Regions from separate parts of the Ferrimonas sp. genome, predicted to be linked through region 1. Evidence: predicted binding sites of a transcription regulator. Region 1 holds the regulator's gene; each other region holds the start of a gene.
The links. The regulator LexA, encoded in region 1, represses DNA repair genes until DNA is damaged. The targets are predictions, from matches to a motif close to TACTGTATNNNNATACAGTA.

Region 1 (3,282 bases):
CATCGCCACCAGGGTCTTGGTGGCCGGGACCGCCATGACGATCAGGATGATGAAAGGGATCACCGTCCACAGCACCTCAACCTTGGTGCTCTCATGGAAATTGGCGGGCACTGCACCCTTGGACTTGCGGTGACGGATCAGCGAGTAGAGCATGATGCCGAACACCACTGCCGCAATGGCACAGCAGATGTAGAAGATGGTCATATGCAGGCCATAGACCTGCTCGCTGATGGCGGTCACCCCGGGTGTCAGGTTGTAGTCTGATTCCGTGGCCAGCGCCAGGGTTGGCATCAGCACCAGGCCGATCACCAACGAAAAGTAACGTCTCACAAATACTGCTCCTCTGTGTATTGCAACCTGCAATATCCAGAAGAGAGCCAGCACAGTAATTCACAGCCCTATGAAGCTCCCCTCCCCCTCAATAGGTTTGGGCATACCGCGGAACCGCTTAATCCGGAGTCACTCCGCCGCACACGATTCTGCGATCGTGTCTTTTCCTAACCTAATGAGACAAACTCATTTGATCAAGATCAAGAATAGCACTCAATGAAACAATGGAAGGGCAAAACAGAGGAAATACCTTATATGCAGGCCTGATCGGAATATAAGTCTAAGCAGATGAAAGAATGAGCGAATTATCGCAGGAAGGGAGCGAATTAGATTCAAAAATCGGGATTGGGGCTAAATACCGCCTAAAGCCCCCCTTTTTCCCGAAAATCAGTGGATCCAGTTGCTGACCAGGGCAGGAGTCATGGGGTGGCGCTGAGGCTGGAACAGATAGCCACAGCAATCGGCCCGGCGACTGGCCAGCTCCAGGCGGCGCCAATCACGGGCGGCGATGGTAGGCAACCAGGCCAGCACCGCCGAACAGGTGCGGCCGCTCAGGGCCTGCTCTACGGCCCACTGACCCTCCACCTCGTCCTGGCAGCGCACCAGCAGGATGCGATCCATGGCCACGCCGGCCTCCCGAAGGATCCCTTTCCAGCCGAAGGCGGGCGGGTTAACCAGCACCAACCAGCGCTCTTTGCGGCTGAGTTCGGCCAGTTCAGGGGCGAGACGGGTCAGGGTCTCGATGCCATCTTCCAGCTTGTTGAGGCTGGCACCATGATTCCAGTTTCCCTGCCACAGGCCGGGGTGACGGTATTGTGTTGCCTGGCGGCTTTTCATCAGTGCAATCCTCCATTTCGAATCACCCCCACTGCCAGACCCTCGATGCACATGTACTCCTGCTCCAGGTCGACCACTATGGGTTGATACTCTTGGTTTTCTGCGTGCAGATAGACGACGTTACCCTTACGTTCGAAGCGCTTTACCGTCACATCCTCTCCAACTCTGGCCACCACCACCTGACCATTGCGGGCGTCCTTCTGACTGTGTACCGCCAGCAGGTCTCCATCCATGATGCCAATGTCCACCATGGAGTCCCCACGTACCCGCAGCAGGAAATCGGCGCTGGGGTGGAACATGGCCGGATCCATCTGGCAGTGCTGTTCGATATGCTGTTGAGCCAGGATGGGTTCACCGGCGGCCACCTGACCGATCAGGGGCAGACCCAACTGCTCCGGCTCAGGCCCGCTGTCCAGCAGACGGATGCCTCGGGAAGTGCCGGGAACAATCTCGATAACCTGCTTGCGGGCCAGGGCCTTGAGGTGCTCCTCGGCGGCATTGGCACTGCGGAACCCCAAGCTCTTGGCGATCTCGGCCCGGGTGGGGGGCATGCCGGTCTCCTGCATGTGACTGCGGATAAGCTCCAGCACCTGGCTCTGTCTTGGGGTTAACGGCTTCATAGTTCTACCTGTTTATCTATACAGTACCACTGTGAGTATATACAGGTAGGCGATTAATTCAACAGTTATTTGCAGACAGGGGTCTTGGAACAGTTTGAGACAACTGAATATCTGAGCCACTGCCGTACCGAGCTCTTTCGGTGTAGAATCTACGTCAATTGAAGAACAAGAAGCGAACTCAACGGTGACTCAAGACTACCTTTCACCCTGGATGCAGGGTGCACGCTGGCTCCAGAAGCCGGTAGTGACCACCCGCCTGGTGCCCGAGGACCCTATCTCAGAGCTGGATATCGATCCCTCGCGGCCCCTGGTGTACGTGATGGCCCACGAATCCCACTCTGATCTGCTGGCGCTCCACGAAGCCTGCCTGAACAGTGGCCTACCCAGTCCCCTTGAGCCCCTGGAGGTCAAAGGGGAGAAGGTAAGCCGGGTGGTGTGGCTCAACGGCGCCACCCCCCTGTTTGGCAAACGCAAGAAAGCGGACTTTATGGCGCGCTTCGAAAAGCTGCTGGGCCTGCACCGCACTCACGATGAACTGGATGCCCAGGTGGTGCCGGTGTCTCTGTTCTGGGGCCGGGATCCAGGCAAGGAGGAGAGTGTCTCCGCCACCCTGCTGAACCGGGATCACCCCACCTGGCTGCGCAAGTTCTTTATCCTGATGATGCTGGGCCGGGACAACTTCATCCGTTTCTCCCGCCCTGTCTCCCTGCGCTACATGGCCGACAACCACGGCACCGATGAGGGGATTGCCCAGAAGCTGGCCCGGGTTGCCCGGGTGCATTTCGGTCGTCAGCGCACCGTGGCCACCGGCCCGCGCCTGCCCGACCGCCAGGCCCTGTTTGCCAGCCTGCTGGCCTCCAAGGGGCTGCAGCAAGCGGTCGCCGACGAGGCAAAGAGCAAGGGGATCAGCGAAGAAAAGGCCCGTGAAAAGGCCACAGAGTACCTGGAGGAGATCGCCGCCGATTACTCCAGCAACCTGATTCGCATCGGTGAGCGCATCCTCTCCTGGCTGTGGAACAAGATCTACAACGGCATCAACGTCCGCGGTGCCGAGCAGGTGCGTCAGTTGTCCCAGGATGGCCACGAGATCGTCTTTGTGCCCTGCCACCGAAGCCACATGGATTACCTGCTGCTCTCCTACATCATCTACCAGCAGGGGATGGTGCCGCCGCACATCGCCGCCGGGGTGAACCTGAACTTCTGGCCTGCCGGCCCCATCTTCCGCCAGGGCGGCGCCTTCTTTATCCGCCGCTCCTTCCGTGGCAACAAGCTGTACGCCGACGTCTTCCGTGAGTACCTGCACCAGCTGTTTGCCCGGGGCTACTCCATCGAGTACTTCTGCGAAGGGGGCCGCTCCCGTACCGGTCGCCTGCTGCCACCCAAGACCGGGATGATCGCCATGACCATCCAGACGGTGCTGCGCGGCATCGAGCGTCCGGTGACCCTGGTGCCCATCTATCTTGGCTATGACCATGTAATGGAGGTATCTACCTAT
Region 2 (3,282 bases), on a different contig from region 1:
AGTTGATGGCATCACGCTTGAAGTAGTCACCAAAGCTGAAGTTACCCAGCATCTCGAAGAAGGTGTGGTGACGGGCGGTGTAACCCACATTTTCCAGGTCGTTATGCTTACCACCGGCGCGCACACAACGCTGGGAGGTGGTGGCACGGGAGTAGTTGCGCTGCTCTGCGCCGAGGAATACGTCCTTGAACTGGTTCATCCCCGCATTGGTAAACAGCAGAGTGGGATCGTTATGAGGAACCAGGGAGCTGGACTCCACTACTTCGTGGTTCTGAGTGCGGAAATATTCCAGGAAAGCTTCCCGAATTTCAGCAGTGGTCATACGCATGCGGTCATCCTGAAAAGAGTTGTATCTGGGTTGAGGCAGCGCACTGTCCATCGGCTTGGCAGCGCTGCCTGTTCAAACGGGTGATTATATCCGTAACAGGGCCGGGCAAACCAGCGATATGGGGGAATTAAGGGAAAATTACTCGCTTCGGGAAAGCTCCTCGAAGGCGTAGTGTATCTGGTCGCGGTCAAAGCCACGGCCGCTGAGGAAGCGCCACGCCTTCTGACGGGCGGCGTAGTCGGCCAGCAGCTGGGCGTCGAAGCGTCGTTGTGCCAGCTCCAGGCAGCACTGCCACCAATCCAGCTCCTCCTGCTCTATGGCCTGAGTAATCAGGGAAGAGGAAACGCCGCGCTGACGCAGCTCCTGCCTTACCTTGGCGGGCCCCTGACCACGAAGGGCACGACTGCGGGCGTAAGAGAGGGCAAAGCGCGCCTCATCCAGATAGCCCCACTCCTCCAGCTGAAGGAACAGCGCTTCGCTGCCAGAAAGATCAAAGCCGCGCTGACGCAGTTTTTGCTTCAGCTCGGCTTTGGCGTGATCCCGGCGGCTCAGCAGATTCAGAGCCGCCTGTTTGAGGTCGGCCTGGCTCAGGCTTCCTCACCCTCTTTAGCAGGGTCAAACTCGTCGGCCTGGGGCTCGGCCTTCACCAGCAGCATGGCGCGCAACTGGGTTTCGATCTCGTCGGCGATGGCCACGTTCTCCTTGAGGAAACGGATGCAGTTGGCTTTGCCCTGACCGATCTTCTCACCCTTGTAGCTGTACCAGGCGCCGGACTTCTCCACCAGCTTGTGCTTCACACCCAGGTCGATCAGCTCACCCTCTTTGGAGGAGCCCTCACCGTAGAGGATCTGGAACTCAGCCTGTTTGAACGGAGGCGCCACCTTGTTTTTCACCACCTTAACCCGGGTTTCGTTACCCACCACTTCGTCACCATCTTTGATGGCGCCGGTACGGCGGATATCCAGACGCACGGAGGCGTAGAATTTCAGGGCGTTACCACCGGTGGTGGTTTCGGGGTTACCGAACATGACGCCGATCTTCATCCGGATCTGGTTGATGAAGATGCACAGGGTGTTGGAGCGCTTGATGTTGGCGGTCAACTTACGCAGGGCCTGAGACATCAGACGCGCCTGCAGACCCACGTGGGAATCGCCCATCTCACCCTCAATTTCCGCCTTTGGCGTCAAGGCAGCCACGGAGTCGACGATCACCACATCGACGGCGCCGGAGCGCACCAGCATGTCGCAGATCTCCAGGGCCTGTTCACCGGTATCGGGCTGGGACACCAGCAGCTCCTGCACGTTCACACCCAGCTTCTCGGCATAGATGGGGTCCAGGGCGTGTTCGGCATCCACGAAGGCACAGGTTTTGCCCATCTTCTGGGCTTCGGCGATCACCTGCAGAGTGAGGGTGGTCTTACCGGAAGATTCGGGACCGTAGATCTCAACAACACGGCCTGCGGGCAGACCGCCAATACCCAGAGCCACATCCAGGCCTAGTGAACCGGTGGAGATGGCCTCAATGTCCATGGCAGTGGCATCACCCAGGCGCATGATAGAGCCTTTACCAAACTGCTTTTCAATCTGTCCCAGGGCAGCGGCCAAAGCCCGCTGTTTGTTGTTGTCCATTGCTAGCTCCACTCTAAAATTGGATGAGGCGTTAAATTTCACTGGGCTCAGTATACTGTATAGTCATACAGTATCAACCCCTGTTTACTGTATGGAGGCGTTTTTCGATCCGGGGTATGATAACGGCTTTGTCGATTTTGCCCAGCAGGAAACTCGTGAGCCCACAGTCCGACGCCCTAGCGCATCACACGCCGATGATGCAGCAGTACCTGACTCTCAAAGCCCAACATCAGGATGTGATCCTGTTCTATCGCATGGGCGATTTCTATGAACTCTTCTATGACGATGCCAAGCGCACTGCGGCCCTGCTGGACATTACCCTGACCGCCCGCGGCAAGAGCGGCGGCGATCCCATTCCCATGGCCGGGGTCCCCTACCATGCGGTAGAGGGTTATCTGGCCAGATTGGTTCAGATGGGTGAGTCGGTGGCGATCTGTGAACAAGTGGGTGACCCGGCCACCAGCAAGGGTCCGGTAGAGCGCAAGGTGGTGCGCATCGTCACCCCGGGCACAGTAACCGACGAAGCCCTGCTGACCGAGCGTCGCGATAACCTGGTGGCCGCCCTGTACGAACACCAAGGCCGTTTTGGCTTTGCCACCCTGGATCTCACCTCAGGTCGATTCTTCCTTAATGAATTGAACGACGAAGAGAGCCTGGCCGCCGAACTACAACGGGTGGCGCCGGTGGAGCTGCTCTACTGCGAATCGTTGATGGCGATGCACCTGGTGGAGGCTCTCAAGGGACTTCGTCGTCGACCCGAGTGGGAGTTCGATCTCGCTACCGCCCGCAAACAACTGACCGAGCAGTTCGGTACCAGAGACTTGACCGGTTTTGGGGTCGAGGAGGCCAACCTGGGCCTGTGCGCCGCAGGCTGTCTGCTCCAGTACGTCAAGGACACCCAGCGTACCGCCCTGCCCCACATCCGTAGCATCGGCCGCCATCTCTCCGATGAAGGCATCGTGCTAGATGCGGCCACCAGACGTAACCTGGAGCTGACCCGTAACCTGGGAGGCGGCCATGACAACACCCTGGCCTCGGTTCTGGACGCCAGTGCCACCGCCATGGGTTCCCGTCAGTTGCAGCGCTGGATCCACCAACCGCTGACTTGCCGCAACGCCCTGAACCAGCGTCTGGACGCCGTGGCGGAATTACTGGATCTGGGACTGAGCCCGGATCTCACGGACCTGCTCAAGGAGATTGGCGACATTGAGCGGGTGCTGGCGCGACTGGCCCTGCGCAGCGCCCGGCCCCGGGACTTTACCCGACTGCGCCAGGCGATGAGGGTGCTGCCGGAACTGAAACAGACCCTGGGTCAGTGCCAGTCTG
Region 3 (3,282 bases), on a different contig from region 1:
CCATTTTCTTAGGTAGCAACTCTGAAACGAGCATAGCATCAGACCAGTTTTCAGCTAGAAGATATGATTGCCTACCGGAACGTTTAAAATCAATGATGAGTCTGCCAGACAAGCAATTTACCTGTTGGACTTCTTCAGTGGAGTAGTAATTGTATTCGTGTTTTTCAAGGTATGAGCACCCCAACGAGTTATAACAGCCAGCAAATAACCAACGATTTGTACCTGGAAGTTGGATTAAAGAAACGATATACTCCCTTTCGAAGTTCCTTCTAGATTGCCATCGCTGCCATTCTTCAAAATCACCGGCTAAGTACACATCAATAGGGTTTTCTTCTCCATTCCATACGGCTAGATGTACTTTAGAGTTTGCTTCCGTAATCTCAGGTTTCTTTAATGATAATAATTCAAACAGCTTCATCGAACATTCCATAGTGATATTGAAATTGCTAAGACATTTAATAGTCGTTTTTATGCGGTAAGTCGCCGCCTGTCACTAGGGTCACCCTTGCCGTATATCTGCACGCCGTAGCAGTGAACCGCTGCGATATTTACCCAATATATCAGTATATTATGACTGGTTCAACGCCATCGATTGCTTACTTGTCAGCACGAAGGGCGGATCGGCTCTGCGAAAAAACGGTAATGTCACGCTTCGTAGATACGAATGACTCTTTGGGCGCCGAAGCGAGCTAACACAGAGTCATGGCCTTGGACTCAAGTCGCTGCCTGGTTGACAGGCAGCGCACGCCACTTTATAGGCCATTCAGGAGGCCTTGAAGTCACGCATTAATCAGCCGAAATGTCAGCGATCGGCTGTATTGTTTCGTTAAGTCGCGTTTGAGCAATACGGCTTAAGAAATGCTCGTGAGCGTTTTTTGAAATATCACTACCAGAGAAAGCCCTACCTATATTGTGAGCTGCAACCAATACCGATCCTGAGCCAAAAAATGGGTCGATAACCAACTCACCTTCACAGGTACTTTGCTCAATCAAAGTCTGCATCAACTCTACCGGTTTTTCGGCAGGATATCCTCGATATACTCTTTTGAACTCCAAGATATCTGGGATTCCTAAATTGTTAAGTTTTCTCTTCCCCTTCTCGAAGAAAAGAATACATTCATATCTAGACCTATAGTGATACCCCATCCCAATACTTACTTTATCCCAAATTATTGGCTTCCAAAATTTAAAGCCAATTTTTTCTGCAATAGGTTTAATGACAAACATAGTTTCTTGGTCACAAAATAGGTAAAAGTGGGAATTTTTCTTTAAAACCCTGTACACCTGACGCAGTAAATCTTCAAATCTAGAATTTGGGAATACTTTGAACCATTGATTGCTAGAAGACTTGCTGACTTTTAGCCTTGTGGTTGTGCCAATCTTCCTGTGTTTCTCTAACGATTCATATGGGGGATCAGTAATAATTAAATCAACGCTCGCATCTGCGAGCGTTGTCAGCCAAGCTACGGCATCGCCTTGAATAATACTCATCTATTATCTAGGCCAAGCTACTGCATAGTCTACCACTTTGAAAAACTTGGGAGGAAACTCCCTTATCCAAGTTACGGCAATCCCGGCAATAACTTTGATAACCATCTGGGTTTCGTGCTGTTACACGAGCAGGTGTCTTCCCAAATGCAGCAGGGTATGGGTGGAATACATGCTCACTGCCATTAGCGTCTGAACAGTGAGGACAGGACTTAAATCTCTGCCCGGTGTTTGGGTCTCTTTTCTCTATCACGCCTACATTTAAGCGTCCGTTGCAACAACTACAGGTCATATGGTGCTCCTATCTCTTCCTTGTAGGTGAATACCATCGTAAGTCTTGTATGGCCGACCATCGTTGCCAAAGATCATCAAATCAGCAACCTAACAGTGGCGAAAGTGGGGGCACTTTAGCAATCGAATCTTGCTCAATCAATGACTTAAGTCGGCGTTTGCACTGTTCTTGGAGTGAAACTGAGAATTCGTGTCTCCTGAGTTAACGTATAGGCCCAATGACCGCTACTGGCGCCAAAGCAGTCAATAGCATTGCCTGTAACGTGTGCTTGTTTAGGACCTTGGGAGTAGATTCAATTACAGGAAACTAAGAGAACACTTATTCCTTTGATCCATATCGTTTTGTGACAAGTGATCTGGTGCTACGTTGAGAGTGTTGCGCACAGGAGTGCGCTTGGATCTCAAGGATTGATTATGAGGCAATGCTCAAAATGTCAGAGGGCGATCCCCTCCCACCATGGCCGTTGTATTCACTGTCACCCACTTTCCCTCATCGATCGTTTGATGACGCGACGAAACCTTGGCTATCGCAGTCTGCTGGCCATCGGCTGTCTGGGAATCCTGATTCTGTATTGGCTCCCTGGTTAGGCCTGTTGGTCACGGGTGTTGGTGGTTTGCTTGAGCAGATAGAGACACACCAGGACGATTGCGGCAAACCCCAGCACACCGCCCAGGCGCCAAGTGGGCAATGGCGAACCGATAAATGCGATGTACAGCGCGATGCCCACCCCCATTAACGCCTCTCCGGTAATCAGCCCCGAAGCCAGCAGCACCCCGCGGTTGTTGGTCGCCTTGGCGTTGTCCGGCTGCCGACGCGCTTTTTGTCTCGCCACTGTGGCAGCCAACACGCCGCCAACAAAAATGGGCACCGACAATCCCAATGGCAGGTAGATACCCACGGCGACTGCTAAAACGGGAAAACGAAACGAGGCGTTGCGCCTCTCCTGGTAGGTGTCGAGGGCAATGAGTACCGCCGCCAGCGCAAATCCCATATAGATAAAGTTCCACTCTATCCCCTGACCGAAGATGCCCTGTGCCAATGCCATCATCAGCCCAGCCTGAGGGGCGGCCAGTACGCGGTCCGGATCGCCCCCCTCCAGGGCACGGCCGATTCCGTAACCGGCGTCCAGTACGCTCAGGATCAAGGGGATCACCAGAGCCGCTGAGACTACGCCAACCACCTGAAACAGCTGTTGTCGCCACGGGGTGGCACCGACCAAATGCCCACACTTCAGATCCTGCATGTTATCCCCGGCAATGGCGGCGGCTGAGCAGATGAGCGCCGCCAGATAGATCACCGCAATGGGACCCAGCATGGCACCGGGGCCCTCCCTACCCATGATATTGACCAGAATCAGGGCTGAGGTGATCACTGTGGCGATGGTGACCCCGGAGATGGGATTATTGGAGCTGCCCACCAGGCCAGCCATGTAACCCGCCACCGAGGCAAACAGAAAACCCAGTACCAGCATCAGCAAGGTCATCAGAGCTGCGACCAACAGT

Region 2: recA (recombinase RecA) is a predicted target of LexA. The motif match lies at 2,010-2,029, and genes of this name have one in related genera.
Region 3: ACN0RV_RS09805 (DNA-methyltransferase) is a predicted target of LexA. The motif match lies at 1,510-1,529, and genes of this name have one in related genera.

The regions. Positions count from the first base shown of each region.
Region 1 covers NZ_JBLXDO010000014.1:49,025-52,306, reverse strand. The annotation lists partial or broken gene coxB (cytochrome c oxidase subunit II) at 1-330, opposite strand, end outside; gene ACN0RV_RS13090 (SulA-like leucine-rich domain-containing protein) at 718-1,167, opposite strand; gene lexA (transcriptional repressor LexA) at 1,167-1,787, opposite strand; gene plsB (glycerol-3-phosphate 1-O-acyltransferase PlsB) at 1,999-3,282, shown strand, end outside.
Region 2 covers NZ_JBLXDO010000013.1:12,676-15,957, forward strand. The annotation lists gene alaS (alanine--tRNA ligase) at 1-328, opposite strand, end outside; gene ACN0RV_RS12390 (regulatory protein RecX) at 467-919, opposite strand; gene recA (recombinase RecA) at 916-1,956, opposite strand; gene mutS (DNA mismatch repair protein MutS) at 2,151-3,282, shown strand, end outside.
Region 3 covers NZ_JBLXDO010000009.1:2,507-5,788, forward strand. The annotation lists gene ACN0RV_RS09800 (GIY-YIG nuclease family protein) at 1-418, opposite strand, end outside; gene ACN0RV_RS09805 (DNA-methyltransferase) at 787-1,491, opposite strand; gene ACN0RV_RS09810 (OPT family oligopeptide transporter) at 2,364-3,282, opposite strand, start outside.